3 regions of the Salipiger sp. D13 genome follow, and region 2 is predicted to be linked to each of the others. Evidence: riboswitches for the same ligand, from Rfam matches in the RefSeq annotation. Region 2 holds a riboswitch; each other region holds the start of a gene.
The links. Region 2 has a riboswitch for cobalamin ahead of D6860_RS17470 (TonB-dependent receptor plug domain-containing protein). Riboswitches for the same ligand answer to the same signal wherever they lie in the genome.
Positions count from the first base shown of each region.

Region 1: another riboswitch for cobalamin. It lies ahead of D6860_RS11310 (energy-coupling factor ABC transporter permease); the one in region 2 lies ahead of D6860_RS17470 (TonB-dependent receptor plug domain-containing protein).
Region 3: another riboswitch for cobalamin. It lies ahead of D6860_RS09390 (hypothetical protein); the one in region 2 lies ahead of D6860_RS17470 (TonB-dependent receptor plug domain-containing protein).

Region 1 covers NZ_ML112595.1:111,083-115,979, forward strand. Annotated here, with positions in the region: gene cbiE (precorrin-6y C5,15-methyltransferase (decarboxylating) subunit CbiE) at 1-614, shown strand, start outside; gene D6860_RS11290 (cobalamin biosynthesis protein) at 611-985, shown strand; gene cobM (precorrin-4 C(11)-methyltransferase) at 982-1,782, shown strand; gene D6860_RS11300 (cobyrinate a,c-diamide synthase) at 1,775-3,085, shown strand; gene cobA (uroporphyrinogen-III C-methyltransferase) at 3,082-3,801, shown strand; cobalamin riboswitch at 3,834-3,987, shown strand; gene D6860_RS11310 (energy-coupling factor ABC transporter permease) at 4,058-4,732, shown strand; gene cobF (precorrin-6A synthase (deacetylating)) at 4,795-4,897, shown strand, end outside.
Region 2 covers NZ_ML112611.1:11,637-16,533, reverse strand. Annotated here, with positions in the region: gene D6860_RS17475 (calcium-binding protein) at 209-1,543, opposite strand; cobalamin riboswitch at 1,887-2,073, shown strand; gene D6860_RS17470 (TonB-dependent receptor plug domain-containing protein) at 2,218-4,080, shown strand; gene D6860_RS17465 (ABC transporter substrate-binding protein) at 4,067-4,897, shown strand, end outside; gene D6860_RS17460 (FecCD family ABC transporter permease) at 4,897-4,897, shown strand, end outside.
Region 3 covers NZ_ML112593.1:186,318-191,214, reverse strand. Annotated here, with positions in the region: gene metH (methionine synthase) at 1-395, opposite strand, end outside; gene D6860_RS09395 (homocysteine S-methyltransferase family protein) at 388-1,449, opposite strand; gene D6860_RS09390 (hypothetical protein) at 1,558-1,839, opposite strand; cobalamin riboswitch at 1,977-2,181, opposite strand; cobalamin riboswitch at 2,301-2,496, shown strand; gene nrdH (glutaredoxin-like protein NrdH) at 2,592-2,813, shown strand; gene nrdI (class Ib ribonucleoside-diphosphate reductase assembly flavoprotein NrdI) at 2,831-3,247, shown strand; gene nrdE (class 1b ribonucleoside-diphosphate reductase subunit alpha) at 3,229-4,897, shown strand, end outside.

The DNA of each region.
Region 1 (4,897 bases), on a different contig from region 2:
GATCGCACGAGGCGCCGGTCTGTGTCGGCGTCGAGGTGGCCGGCAAGGGCCGGGTGCTGCCGCTCGCCTCGGGACGGGCGGATGACTGGTTCGACAATGACGGCCAGATCACCAGGCGCCCGGTGCGCGCGCTGACCCTTTCGGCGCTGGCGCCCCGGCCCTTCGAGCATCTGTGGGACATCGGCGGTGGCTCGGGGTCCATCGCCATCGAATGGCTGCTGTCCGATGTCTCGCTGACGGCCACCACCATCGAGCCGCGCCCCGACAGGGCTGCGCGCATCACCGCCAACGCCGCGAGGCTTGGAGTCGAACGGCTGCGCGTGGTGCCCGGCTCGGCGCCCGAGGCGCTAAAGGGGCTGGAGACGCCGCAGGCGGTCTTCGTCGGCGGCGGGCTGGATGCGGCCCTGCTCGGCTGGCTGACCACCCACCTCCCACGCGGCACGCGGATCGTTGCCAACGCGGTGACGCTGGAAACCGAAGCGCTGCTGATCGCGGCCCAGGCGGCGCATGGCGGTGATCTGCTGCGGGTGCAGCTGTCGGAAACGCGCGCGCTCGGCTCGAAACGTGGTTGGCAGACCGCCTTCCCGATCCTGCAATGGAGCGCCGTGCCATGATCGTCGCGGGGTTCGGATTTCGCACCAGCGCGGGACCGGAGAGCCTGCGCGACGCCCTCGCCCGCGCGGGCCAGCGTCCGCAGCGGATCGCCACCGCCGAGGACAAGGCCACATCCCGCGCCTTCATCGACTTTGCCCAAGCCGAGGCGCTGCCCGCCCAGGCGATCCCCCCCGACGCGTTGACGGCCCAGGTCACGCTGACCGCCTCGTCCCGCGTGCTGGCAGAACGCGGCACCGGCTCGGTGGCCGAGGCCGCCGCCCTGGCTGCCGCAGGCCCCGGTGCGCGGCTCCTGGGGCCGCGGGTCTTTTCATCCGACCGCATGGCGAGCTGCGCGCTCGCCCTGCAAGATCTCGAAGGACAGGACACATGACCGTTCACTTCATCGGCGCCGGTCCCGGCGCGCCCGACCTGCTGACCCTGCGCGGCCGCGACATCATCGCCTCGTGTCCGGTCTGCCTCTACGCCGGGTCGCTGGTGCCCGAGGCGATCCTTGCCCATTGCCCGCCCGGTGCGCGCATCGTCAACACCGCGCCGCTGAGCCTCGACGAGATCATCGACGAGATCCGCGCGGCCCATGACGGGGGTCAGGACGTGGCCCGGCTGCATTCAGGCGATCTTTCGGTCTGGTCCGCCATGGGCGAGCAGATGCGTCGCCTGAAGGCCGAAGGAATCCCTGTGTCGGTGACGCCGGGCGTTCCGTCCTTTGCCGCCGCCGCCGCCGCTCTGGGGGCCGAGCTTACGCTGCCTGGCCTCGCCCAATCGCTGGTGCTGACCCGCACGCCGGGGCGGGCCTCTTCGATGCCCGAGGGCGAGACGCTGACCAATTTCGCCGCCACCGGTGCGACGCTGGCGATTCACCTGTCGATCCAGAACATCGCCGCAGTGGTGCGTGACCTCGCACCCGCTTATGGCGCGGACTGCCCTGTTGCCGTGGTCTTTCGCGCCAGCTGGCCGGACGAGCGTATCATTCGCGGCAAGCTCGCGGACATCGAAACCCGTCTCGACGCCGGCATCACCCGCACCGCGCTGATCCTCGTCGGCCCGGCGCTCGGCGGCGAGGGGTTTGCCGAGAGCTGCCTCTATGCCGCCGACTACGACCGGCGCTACAGGCCGCAAACTGCAGACAGCCCGTGGCAGGACTGGACCCCGGAGCCGCAGGATGGCTGACGGGCTGATGATCTCGGCCCCCGCCTCGGGGACCGGCAAGACCACGGTGATGCTGGGCCTGCTCCGGGCGCTGACCGAGGACGGCGTCAAGGTGCAGCCCTTCAAGTCCGGGCCCGACTACATCGACCCGGCCTTCCACCTTGCGGCGGCGGGGCGGCACAGCTTCAACCTCGACGGCTGGGCGATGGGCGACCGGCTCTGGCACGCCATCGCGGCGCAGGCGGCGGGGGCAGATATCTGCGTCGCGGAAGGGTCGATGGGGCTCTATGACGGGGTCGCCACCAAGGGCCTGCGCGGCTTCGGCAGCAGCGCCGAGACGGCGGTTTCGATGGGCTGGCCGGTGGTGCTGGTGATCGACGTCAGCGGACAGGCGCAGAGCGCCGCCGCCACCGCGCTGGGATTCCGGCAATACATGCCCGAGCTGCCCTTTGCGGGCGTGATCCTCAACCGCTGCGCCTCGCCCCGGCACGAGCGGCTGGCCCGGGCCGGGATGGACCGCGCCGGGCTGCCGGTGTTGGGCGTGCTGCCCCGGCGCGGCGATCTGGCGCTGCCCGAGCGGCATCTGGGGCTGATCCAGGCGGTCGAGCATCCCGACCTCGACAAGGCCATCGCAGGCTATGCCGCCTTTCTGCGCGAACACGTGGACATTGGCGCGATCCGGGCGGCGGCGCGCGGCCATGCGCTGCCGGCTCCAGGCGCCCTGCCCCGCCCCCCGGCGCAGCGCATCGCGATTGCCCGCGATGCGGCATTCTCCTTCACCTATCCGCACCTGCTGGAAGGCTGGCACGCGGCGGGCGCCGAGATCCTGCCCTTCTCGCCACTGGCCGACGAGTCCCCTGCCGCCGATGCCGATCTGGTCTGGCTGCCCGGCGGCTACCCCGAGCTGCATGCCGGGCAGCTTTCTGCAGCCGGGAGTTTCCGCGCGGGGCTGCGGGCCTTCGCAGAGACCCGCCCCGTTCATGGCGAGTGCGGCGGCTACATGGCGCTTGGCGCCGGGCTGATCGACAAGGAGGGCACGCGGCACGAGATGGCCGGGCTGCTCGGTCTCGTGACCAGCTACGAAAAGCGAAAGTTCCACCTCGGCTATCGCCGCGCGGTGCTGAGCGCGCCGATGCCCGGAAGCGCCCCCGGCGCGGCGCTGCGCGGGCACGAGTTCCACTACTCGACCATTCTCGAACAGCCCGACGCACCACTGGCAAGCGTCAGCGACGCCGACGGCGCGCCCGTGCCCGAGACGGGTTCGGTGCGCGGCAACGTCACCGGCACCTTCTTTCACCTCATTTCCCGGGAGACCCCGTCATGAGCGGTTTCGTCAGTTTCGTCAGCTCCGGCCCCGGCGATCCCGAGTTGCTGACACTCAAGGCCGTGGACCGCCTGGGCCGCGCCGATGCGGTTCTCTACGACGATCTCTCGGCCGGTCCGATCCTCGAACACGCGCGTGAGGGGGCGGACCTCGTCGGCGTCGGAAAACGTGCCGGGCGGCCCTCGCCCCGGCAGGATCACGTCAGCCGCCTGCTGGTGGAGTATGCCGGGGTCGGTCAGCGCGTGGTGCGGCTGAAATCCGGCGACGGCGGCATCTTCGGCCGGCTCGAGGAAGAGCTGACCGCGCTCAGGGAGGCCGGGATCGACTACGAGATCATCCCCGGTGTGCCCTCGGCCTGTGCGGCGGCGGCAGCGGCGGGCATCCCTCTGACCCGGCGGCTGACCGCGCGGCGGGTGCAATTCGCCACCGGCCACGACCTGACCGGCGCGCTGCCCGAGGATGCCAATATCGCGGCTCTGGCCGACCCGATGGCGACCACGGCGATCTTCATGGGCAAACGCACCTTCCCCGGCCTTGCCGCGCGCCTGATCGCAGAGGGGCTGCCCCCCGAGACGCCCGCGATGCTGGCGGAATCCGTCAGCCGCCCCGACCAGCAGATCTCGCGCCATACCGTCGCGAGCCTGGCCGCGCGGCTTGCGAACGAGCCCGGCGACAAGGCCGGGCTCATCCTGTTCGGACCTTTGGCAGAGGAGTGAAACGACCCGGCCCCGCAAGGGGCCACCGCCGAGAGGGTGCGCCGCCATGCGCGGCCGCAGGGAACCGGGTGAAAGGCCCGGACTGCCCCCGCAACTGTAAGCGAAGAGCGCCGAGGATCATCCCACTGGCAACCCTGCCGGGAAGGGCCGAGGCGCGGTGAGACGCGAGTCAGGAGACCTGCCCTTCGGCACCTCAACCGCCCCGCAAAGGGGCCAGCGCTGCCGGTGGGGCAGCATAACGAGAAAGGACATATCAATGCATATCGAACCCGGCGTCGTCGACGGCGCCAAGATGATGTTCGCGGTTGCCACGGCGGCGGGCGCGGCGGGCCATACCGCAAAGGAGGTCGTCCAGGACGTCAAGGCGGGCGGTGCACTGTCGCTGCTGCCGCGCACTGTTCTCGCGGCCATCGGCACCTTTGTCTTCTTCGAGCTGCTGCCGCATTTCGCGGTGGGCATCTCGGAGGTGCACTTCATCCTCGGCTCGACCCTGTTCCTGTTGCTGGGCACCGCCCCTGCGGCGCTGGGGCTGGCGCTCGGCCTGCTGATCCAGGGGATGTTCTTTGCGCCGACCGACCTGCCGATGTATTTCGTCAACGTCACCACGCTTCTGGTGCCGCTGTTCGCAGCCTCCGCTCTGGCCCGCCGCGTCGTCGCACCGGGCACCGCTTATGTCGATCTGCGCTATGCGGACGTGCTGAAACTCTCGGCGATCTACCAGGGCGGCGTTGTCGCCTGGGTCGCGTTCTGGGCCTTCTACGGCCAGGGCGTTTCGGTTGGCACGCTGGCGTCGGTCGGCACCTTCGGCGCGGCCTACATGATGGTGATCCTGATCGAGCCGCTGGCCGATCTGGCAGCCCTCGCTGCGGCCAAGTCCGCCCGTGACAGCGGTATCGCCCGCCTGTTCACCCCGCGTCTCTACGCGGCCTGAAGCCATTGCCGCCGGAGCCCCCTCAATCGGGGCTCCGGCTTTTGCATGCAGGAATGACACGGATGGACGATCTCTGGCTCATCGGCATCGGCACCGGAAGCCCGGCGCATGTCACGCTCGAAGGACTGCAGGCGCTGCGCGATGCAACGGTGATCCTCGTGCCCC
Region 2 (4,897 bases):
CCACAAAAGCGCGAATGCCCTAGAAACAGATTGTTTCCGAACGCGTGGCGGCGGTGCCGCGTGACGCATCCGGCAGCTCGCGCATGTCTCTTTGGAACAGGGAGCGACCGCGCGCAGCACCTCTCCTGGAGTCCGATCAAGAAGGGTTCAGTCTGGGCATCAGAAGGAGGCGAGGCGGACGACCGGATGCGCCGTCCGCCCCCAAGTCTCAGACGAAAAGGAAATCGTCCTGGGTCAGGTCGCTCGCATCGACGCCGTACACCTCGATGACCTGGCCGCCCACCGAGATCTCGGAGCTGACGCCGTCCTGGGTGATGGTCAGGTCGTCGTAGGTGACGCCCCTCATCTGGATCACGTCCAGACCGTCCTCAAAGTCCGAGATCCGGTCTGTCTCGCCCACGGTGAAGGTGTTGAACACGAAGGTGTCCGCCCCCGCGCCACCGACCATCGTGTCGTCGCCACCACCGCCCGACAGCATGTCGGCGCCAGCGTTGCCGAGAAGGTAGTCGTTGCCTGCCTCGCCGAACATCGCGTCGTTGCCGCCGCCGCCCGCAATCGTGTCGGACCCCGTGCCGCCCTGGATCGTGTCGAAGCCACGCCCGCCGTAGAGCCGGTCGTTGCCGTCCTCGCCCCGCAGCAGGTCCGAGCCGTCACGTCCGAGCAGCAGGTCGTCGTCATCGCCGCCGTAGAGTTCGTCGGCCTCGGCGCCACCTTCGACGGTATCGTTGCCGGAGCCCCCGAACAGGGTATCGCGGCCCTCGTCGCCAAGCAGGTAATCGTCGCCGGCCTCACCGTAGATCGTGTCATCCTCGTATCCGCCGGCGATCGTGTCCGATCCCTCGCCCCCGGTGATGGAATCCTGCCCGCGTCCGCCGTAGATGCGGTCGGCTCCGTCTTCACCGGACAGCGTGTCATCGCCAAGCTGCCCTGCCAGGAAGTCGTTTCCGCTGCCGCCGCTGGCAAAATCGGCGCCATCGCCGCCGTAGAGATCGTCATCGCCGGTGTTGCCCGTCATGACGTCGTCGCCCTCGTCGCCGTAGAGCGTATCGGCGTCGGAACCGCCGAACATCCGGTCATCGCCTCCGCCGCCTTCGAGGCGGTCATCGCCCTGCCGGCCGGTCATCGTGTTGTCAAAGAAGTCACCGACGTAGATGTCATCGGCCGTGGTCCCCTCGTAGGGGTTCGGGAAGACCTCTCCCGGCGTGTCTTCGATATCGAGGATCAGGGCGACGATCCCGGTCACGAAGGGCTCGCCCTCGGGGTAGTGGAAATAGGTGGCGCCATTGGCCTCGAAAACGATCACCGGCACAGGAGTTCCGAGTGGCACGATCACCCCGAGCGCCTCCACCCCGGGCTGCGCCGTGCCGGAGCCGACATAGGTGATGTCGTCGCCCTCGAACGTGCTTTGCGTATCGTCGCTTCCGAGCGTGCCATCGTTGTCGGCCAATGTGCCTTCCATCTCCCCGGAGAAGGCGGTCAGTAGCAAGGTCGGATCGTCGGTCAGCAGGTTCGCATTGGCCAGCGAACCAACATACTCACGCACTGTAATGTCTTGAGTTGGCATATCGAATTTCTCCTCCACAGTCTGCGGCAACACCGCATATGAAAAAGCTTCGCCGAAAATATAGGTTTTTCAACTGTAACCCTCGCGACACAACACAACCTATTGCAGATCAAGAAAAAGAATCTTTTCTCAGATTTGATCAAATTTCAATTTTTGTTGGAAATACCCGTTATGCGGGAATCACTCACGCGCCGTCGACAGCTGGCCCGACGCAGCGCTGCGACGCTGCAACGGGGCGCCCGGTCCGTGCAGCCGGAACACATGCGCCGGACCGGGTCGCCCCGGCACCCAAGACGTCTCTTGCGCGGCGGGCGCCGCTTCAGTATCCCGGCGACATTCTGGTTCCGGCATCCCCGGAGAATAGGGAACGCGGTGCAAACCCGCGACTGCCCCCGCAACTGTGAGCGGCGAGCGTCATCGGCAACATGCCACTGGGTGAAAGCCCGGGAAGGCCCGAGCGACGCAACGACCCGCAAGTCAGGAGACCTGCCAGGATGATCACCCTCCCCTCGCGCGGGGCGCGCCACGGGGAACGGTCTGTCCGTTCGTGGTGACGTTCGCATCGTTCGCGGCGGGACCACAGGCCCTTTCCGTGAACAAATCTCACCACCGCCCTGCCGCTTGCGGGGATCGGTCAGGAAAGGAAGACAGGCATGAGACATGCCCTCGCCTCGGTCTCGGCGCTCGCGCTGACCACCGCTCCCCTCTTCGCACAGGAAGATGTCTACGAACTTCCCACCCTTCTGCTCGACGTGGGCTACGAGGCCACGACACCGCTGCAGACCGGCGTTGCGGTCGAGGTCATCACCGAGGAAGAGCTCGAGGAAGACGGCGACACCCGCGTGCTCGACATCCTCGCGCGGCAGCCGGGCGTGTCGATCCGCTCGAACGGGCCGCTGGGCACCAACGCCGGCGTGTCGATCCGGGGCGTGTCGCAGCAGAACATCGCGGTGCGGGTGGATGGCATCGACGTGTCGGACCCTTCGGGCACGCAGGTCGCCTTCGACTTCGGCGGGCTCACCGCCGGCGACATCAGCCAGATCGAGATCGTGCGCGGCTCGCAGTCGGCCCGCTACGGCTCCGAGGCGATCGGCGGCGCCATAAACATCACCACCAAGCGCGCCAGCCGCGACGGGCTGAGCGCCGAGGCCTTCGCCGAATACGGCAGCTACGAGACGCTTCGCAGCGCGGTGACGCTGTTCAACCGTGGCGAAGGTCACGAGACCGCGGTCACGCTCTCCTACGTCCGCTCCGACGGCTTCTCGGCGGCCGATGAGAACGACGGCAACGACGAGGAAGACGGCTTTGAGGCCCGCCGCCTGAGCTTCTCGGGCACCTACGATCTTGGCGACGGCGCGGCACAGCTCGAGCTTTCGGGCTTCACGCAGGAAGCGCAATACGACTACGACGAAGCCATGAGCGGCATGGTCTACGACGGCTCGCCCGACGACGTGACCGACGTCGAGGACCACGGCCTGCGTGCCGCGCTGTCGTTTTCGACCGGGCTCTTCGACCACGAGGTCTCGGCCAGCTGGTACGACATCACCCGCACGCTGACAGGCACCTCTTCGGGCAGCGATTTCCGCTACCGCTACGAGGGCACCCGGCACGAGTACCGCTACCAGGCGGGCTTCGACCTGTCGCCCACCACCCGCGCGGTCGCGGGCATCGAGCGCACCATCGAGGATTACGCCGACAACACCCGCTTCGGCACCTTCCCGGCGTCGTCGCAGGAACAGGACAGCACGGTCGACTCGCTCTTCGCCGAGCTTACCATGAAGCCCACGTCGGACATCGACCTGAGCCTGACGGTGCGCCACGACGACCACTCCGAGTATGGCGGCTTCACCACAGGGCGGCTGTCGGGCGTCTGGCGGATCCGGCCCGACCTGAGCCTGCGCGCCAACCTCGCCAACGGCTACCGCGCGCCGTCGAACTACGAGCTCTACGACGTCTATTCCGGCAACAGCGGGCTTGATCCCGAGACCTCGAAAAGCTTCGACATCGGCATCGAGAAAAGCTGGGGCGACGCCGCCTGGCTGAGCGCCACCGCCTTCGTGATCGAGGCCGAGGACATCATCGACTACTCCTACACGTCCTATGCCTACGTCCAGCGCGACGGCACCAGCACGCGGCAAGGGGTCGAGCTTTCGGGCGGCACCGAGCTGCGCCCGGGGCTGACGCTCGACGGCAGCTACACCTGGACCGACAGCTGGTCGACGGCCTCGCTCGACAGTTCCGGCTGGCAGTCCTCGGTGCCCGAGCACAGCCTCGCGCTGGGGCTGCACGCCGATCTCACCGACCGGGCGCGGCTCTCGGTCACCGGCCGCTACGAGGCCGACCGTTCGGGCCTCGACGACTACGGGTTGGTCAACAGCACCGTCACCTACGACGTCACCGACAGCACGCAGGCCTACCTGCGGGTCGAGAACCTGTTCGACGAGGAATACCAGACCGTTCCCGGCTACGGACAATCCGACCGGGCATGGTATTTCGGGGTCCGTGCAAGCTTCTAGGCTCATATCCGCTGCCGCCGCCCTGCTCTTCGCGGGGGCGGCGGCGCTTGCCGGTGCGGCACCGGAGCGGGTCGTCTCGCTCAACGTCTGCACCGACCAGCTGGCGCTGCTGCTCGGCGCGCCGGGGCAGCTTGTCTCGGTGTCGCCGCTGGCCCGCGATCCGCGCAGCTCGGCGATGGCCGAGGCGGCGCGCGCGGTGCCCGTCAACAAAGCCGCCGCCGAACAGATCGTGCTGCTCGAGCCCGACCTCGTGCTCGCCGGCAGCTACACCGCCCGCGCCGCCACCGACATGCTCGAGACGCTGGGCTACCGCGTCGAACGGTTCGAGCCCGCCCGCTCGCTCGAGGATGCGCGCGACAACATCCGCCGCATGGGCCGGCTGCTGGGCCGCGAGAACCGCGCCGCCGAGGTGCTGGCGGCCTTCGACGCCCGCCTGTCGGACCTGCGCGACGACCCGAAGGAGCGCCCCGTCGTGGCCTATTACATGCCGTTCAACGAGACCGCGGGCAGCGAGAGCCTGACCGGAGACATCCTGGAGGCCGCCGGCATGACCACCCTCGCCGAGGCGCAGGGCATGCCCTACGGCGCCCGGCTGCCGCTCGAGGCGCTGGTGCTCGCCGATCCGGACCTGATCCTCGTGAGCAAGCCCTACGACAGCCCGGCTCAGGCCACCGAGCTTCTGCGCCACCCGGCCCTGCAGGCGACCGGCGCGCTGCGGCAGGTCGTCGACAGCCCGAACTGGATCTGCGGCGCCCCCGCCGCGCTTGATGCCGTGGCCGCGATGCGCGCGATGCGCCGCGATTGGCAGGCCGCGCGA
Region 3 (4,897 bases), on a different contig from region 2:
AAGTTCTCCTCGCCCTCCTTGAGCGAGATGGAGTTTACCACCGGCTTGCCCTGAACGCACTTGAGACCGGCCTCGATCACCTCCCACTTGGAGCTGTCGATCATCACCGGCACACGGGCGATGTCGGGCTCGGCGGCGACGAGGTTCAGGAAATCGATCATGGCCTGCTTCGAGTCGATCAGGCCCTCGTCCATGTTGACGTCGATGATCTGGGCGCCGTTCTCGACCTGGTCGCGGGCCACGTCGAGCGCGGTCGCATAGTCGCGGTTGGTGATCAGCTTGCGGAACTTGGCCGAGCCGGTGACATTCGTCCGCTCGCCCACGTTGACGAAGGGGATGTCGCTGGTCAGCACAAAGGGTTCGAGGCCGGAGAGGCGAAGCAGCGGTTCAGGCATCTGCAAGCTCCTTCAGTTTGCGCGGCGGATGGGCCGCGACGCGCTCTGCGATGGCGCGGATGTGATCGGGAGTCGTGCCGCAGCAGCCGCCGGCCACGTTGATCAGCCCCTCCTTTGCGAACACCTCGACAAGCGCCGCGGTCTGGTCGGGGGTCTCGTCGTAGGCGCCGAAGGCGTTCGGAAGGCCGGCGTTCGGGTAGGCACAGACAAAGGTGTCGGCGACACCCGCGAGTTCCGTCAGGTGGGGGCGCATCGCATCGGCACCGAGGGCGCAGTTGAGGCCCACGGTGAAGGGGCGGGCATGACGCACCGAGTGCCAGAAGGCGGTCGGGGTCTGGCCCGACAGCATGCGCCCGGAGGCGTCGGTGATGGTCCCCGAGATCATGATGGGCAGGCGCCGGCCGACCTTGGCGAAGCTCTCGAACGCGGCGAAGATCGCCGCCTTGGCGTTCAGCGTGTCGAAGATCGTCTCGATCAGGATCAGGTCGGCCCCCCCTTCGATCAGCCCGTCGATCTGCTGGCCGTAGGCGATCCGCAGGTCGTCGAAGGTCACCGCCCGGTAGCCGGGGTCGTTCACGTCGGGGCTGATCGAGGCGGTCCGGTTGGTCGGGCCGACCGCGCCGGCCACGTAGCGGCGCTTGCCGTCGATCGCCTGCGCGCGCTCGGCGGCACGCCGCGCGCCCTGTGCGCCGGCGACGTTGAGGTCATGCACCGCATCCTCGAGCCCGTAGTCCGCCTGCGCGATGGTGGTCGAGGAGAACGTGTTCGTCTCGAGGATGTCCGCCCCGGCAAGGGCGAACTCGAGCTGGATGTCCTCGACCGCCTGCGGCTGGGTCAGCACCAGCAGGTCGTTGTTGCCCTTCTGCGGGTGGTCCGAATGGTGATGGCGACAGCCCGGGCCGTGGATGTGGCCCTTGGCCGTGAAATCCTCTTCGGTCATGTTCAGCGTCTGGATCATCGTGCCCATGGCGCCGTCGAGTATCAGGATGCGCTCACGCGCCGCGGCCTGAAGGGCCTCGTAGCTTTCGGAAATCGGGAGCGAGAAGTTGATCATGTCGAACCTGCCTTTCGGAAGGGCCTACATAACCAACAGGCGACCCAACGATCAAACCCATAATATTCGCCCTTAACATGAGGCGCGCTCATGTTGTCGGTGCCGGCCTCAGAGCAGTTCCCGGCGTGCGCGGGCACCACCCCGGCGACGCGGGCGGGGCAGGGGCACGGCCATGGGGTGCGCCCTGCCGTCCAATGACTGCCGCACGAGCCCGGTGAAGACCGCGACCGCCGGGTCCGTCGTCTCGAACGGCGCGGCCATCGCCAAGGCGCGGTTGGCCTCGTGCGGGTAGTTTGCGTCGGAGCGCAGGAACATCATCCATTGCAGGAAGCCGAGCCTGCCAAGTTCCCGCGCCCGTTCGGGCGTCTCCGCCCGGCTTTGCAGTGTCATGAGTGTTCTTTCGAGAAGCATAGCGCCCTCCGCGCATCGCATGCGGGGACCGGACGTGCGGCATCTGGCGGACGGGTCGTCTCCATCTTTGCCTCCGCGCCCATGGCTCCCCGCCAGGGTCAAGGTGACTGCGGCGCGGAAGCCGCGCCGGAGATGGCAGGTCTCCTGACTTGCGGGTCGTCGCTGTTCCGAACCTTCCCGGACCCTTGGTCCAGTGGTGCGTATCGGAACCGCTCTCCGCCTACAGTTGCGGGGGCAGTCGCGGCATTGGGCAGTCAGCCCGCACCGCGTTCCCTTTTCAGCCACCCGTTTCCGGGCGGCACCATCAGGGCGATATTTTCCATGCCGGGGCGGCGGAGTCCAGTCTCTTGCAGGCGTCGGAAGCTGGCCCTGTCCTTGGAGGCCGGGAGTTATCGCGAGGAAAGATACGTCGATATATTGACAACCCTGCGCCCCGGACCGCAACATGCAGGTGCTTTGGTTCCCGCGAGTCACCTCGCGGGCTAAGAGGGAAGCCGGTGAAGATCCGGCACTGCCCCCGCAACTGTAAGTGGCAAGCCCCGGTCCGATCCACTGGTGTCAGCGCACACCGGGAAGGCGGACGACGGGGCGTTCGAGCCGCAAGTCAGGAGACCTGCCAGGGCATGAACGACGACCGCGGCGGAGGGCCCGGGCGCGTGGTGCGGCCTCACATGCGGGCTGTTCCCGTGTCCCTTCCGCCCGGAGACAAGAGACCGGCAAAGGGACAGAACATGAGCGTCACCGTCTACTCCAAACCCGCCTGCGTGCAGTGCACCGCGACCACCCGTGCGCTCGAGGCGCGCGGCATCGACTTCGACCTGATCGACCTGACCGAGGATGCGCAGGCGATGGAGATGGTCCAGGGACTGGGCTACCGTCAGGCCCCGGTCGTCGTGGCCGGCGAGGCACACTGGGCGGGCTTCCGTCCCGACATGATCAGCCAGCTGGGCTGAGCCGGGACCGCGCGCCGATGCCGGGCCTTGCCTACTTCTCCAGCGGATCGGGCAACACCGCCCGTTTCGTCGCGCGGCTCGACCTGCCCGCGACGCGTCTGCCGCTGCGCAAGGACGCGGCGCCGCCGGTGATGACCGGGCCCTTCGTGCTCGTCTGCCCGACCTACGCCGACGGAGAGGGCCGCGGCGCCGTGGCGAAGCCGGTCATCCGGTTCCTGAACATCGAAGCCAACCGGACCCTGCTGCGCGGCGTGATCGCCGGCGGCAACCGGAACTTCGGCGACACCTTCGCGATGGCCGGCAAGGTCATCGCGGCCAAATGCAACGTGCCCGTGCTCTATCGCTTCGAGCTCGCGGGGACAGACACCGACATCGCCCGCGTTCGCGCCGGGCTTGAAACCTTCTGGGAAAACAGATGCTTGACGCCAGCCTGACGCAGGGTCTCGACTACCACGCGCTGAACGCGATGCTGAACCTCTACGACGAGGACGGCAACATCCAGTTCGAAGCCGACCGGATGGCCGCGCGGCAGTATTTCCTGCAGCACGTGAACCAGAACACCGTGTTCTTCCATTCGCTCGAGGAGAAGCTCGGCTTCCTCGTCGACGAGGGCTACTACGAACCCGAAGTGCTCGACCAGTACCCGCGCGAGTTCCTGCGGCGCATCTGGGATGCCGCCTATGCGCGGAAGTTCCGCTTCCCGACCTTCCTCGGCGCGTTCAAGTACTACACCTCGTACACGCTGAAGACCCGGGACGGGAAACGCTACCTCGAGCGCTACGAGGACCGCGTGGTGATGAACGCGCTGACCCTCGCGCGTGGCGACGAGGCGCTGGCCATGCGGCTGATGGACGAAATCCTGTCGGGGCGGTTCCAGCCTGCGACGCCGACCTTCCTGAACGCCGGCAAGAAGGCCCGGGGGGAGTTCGTGTCGTGCTTCCTGCTGCGGCTGGAAGACAACATGGAAAGCATCGGGCGCGGCATCAACTCGGCGCTGCAGCTCAGCAAGCGCGGCGGTGGCGTGGCGCTCATGCTGACCAACATCCGCGAATACGGCGCCCCGATCAAGGGCATCGAGGACCAGTCGTCGGGCGTGATCCCGGTGATGAAACTGCTCGAGGACAGCTTTTCCTACGCCAACCAGCTGGGCGCGCGGCAGGGCGCGGGCGCGGTCTACCTTCATGCGCACCACCCGGACATCCTGCGCTTCCTCGACACCAAGCGCGAGAACGCGGACGAGAAGATCCGCATCAAGACGCTGTCGCTGGGGGTGGTGATCCCCGATGTGACCTTCGAGCTGGCGAAGAAGAACGAGGACATGTACCTGTTCTCGCCGCATGACGTCGAAAAGGTCTACGGCTGCGCCTTCTCGGAAATCTCGGTGACCGAGAAATACGCCGAGATGGTCGACGATCCCCGCATCCGCAAGAAGAAGATCAACGCCCGCGCGTTCTTCCAGACGCTGGCGGAGATCCAGTTCGAAAGCGGCTACCCCTACATCATGTTCGAGGACACGGTGAACCGGGCGAACCCGATCGCCGGGCGCATCACCATGTCGAACCTCTGCTCCGAGATCCTGCAGGTGAACGCGGCATCGGAGTTCAACGACGACCTGTCCTACGCCCGGATGGGGACGGACATTTCCTGCAACCTCGGCTCGATGAACATTGCCCGCGCGATGGACGGGGGCGACCTGGCCGCGTCCGTGGGGACGGCGGTCCGCGCGCTGAACGCGGTCAGCGAGATGTCGGCCATCGACAGCGTGCCCTCGATCCGCAAGGGCAACGAGGAAAGCCATGCCATCGGGCTTGGCCAGATGAACCTGCACGGGTTCCTCGCGCGGGAACGCATCCACTACGGCAGCCCCGAGGGGATCGCCTTCACCTCGGCCTATTTCGCCGCCGTGCTGTTCCACGCGCTGACGGCCTCCTGCGCCCTGGCGCGGGAGAAGGGAAGGTGTTTCAGGGGGTTCTCGGACTCCGCCTATGCCGACGGCAGGTTCTTCGACAAGTACACGACGCGCAGCTGGCATCCGGAGCTGCCGGGTGCCGCAGCGCTGTTCGAGCGCTTCGGCATCGACCTGC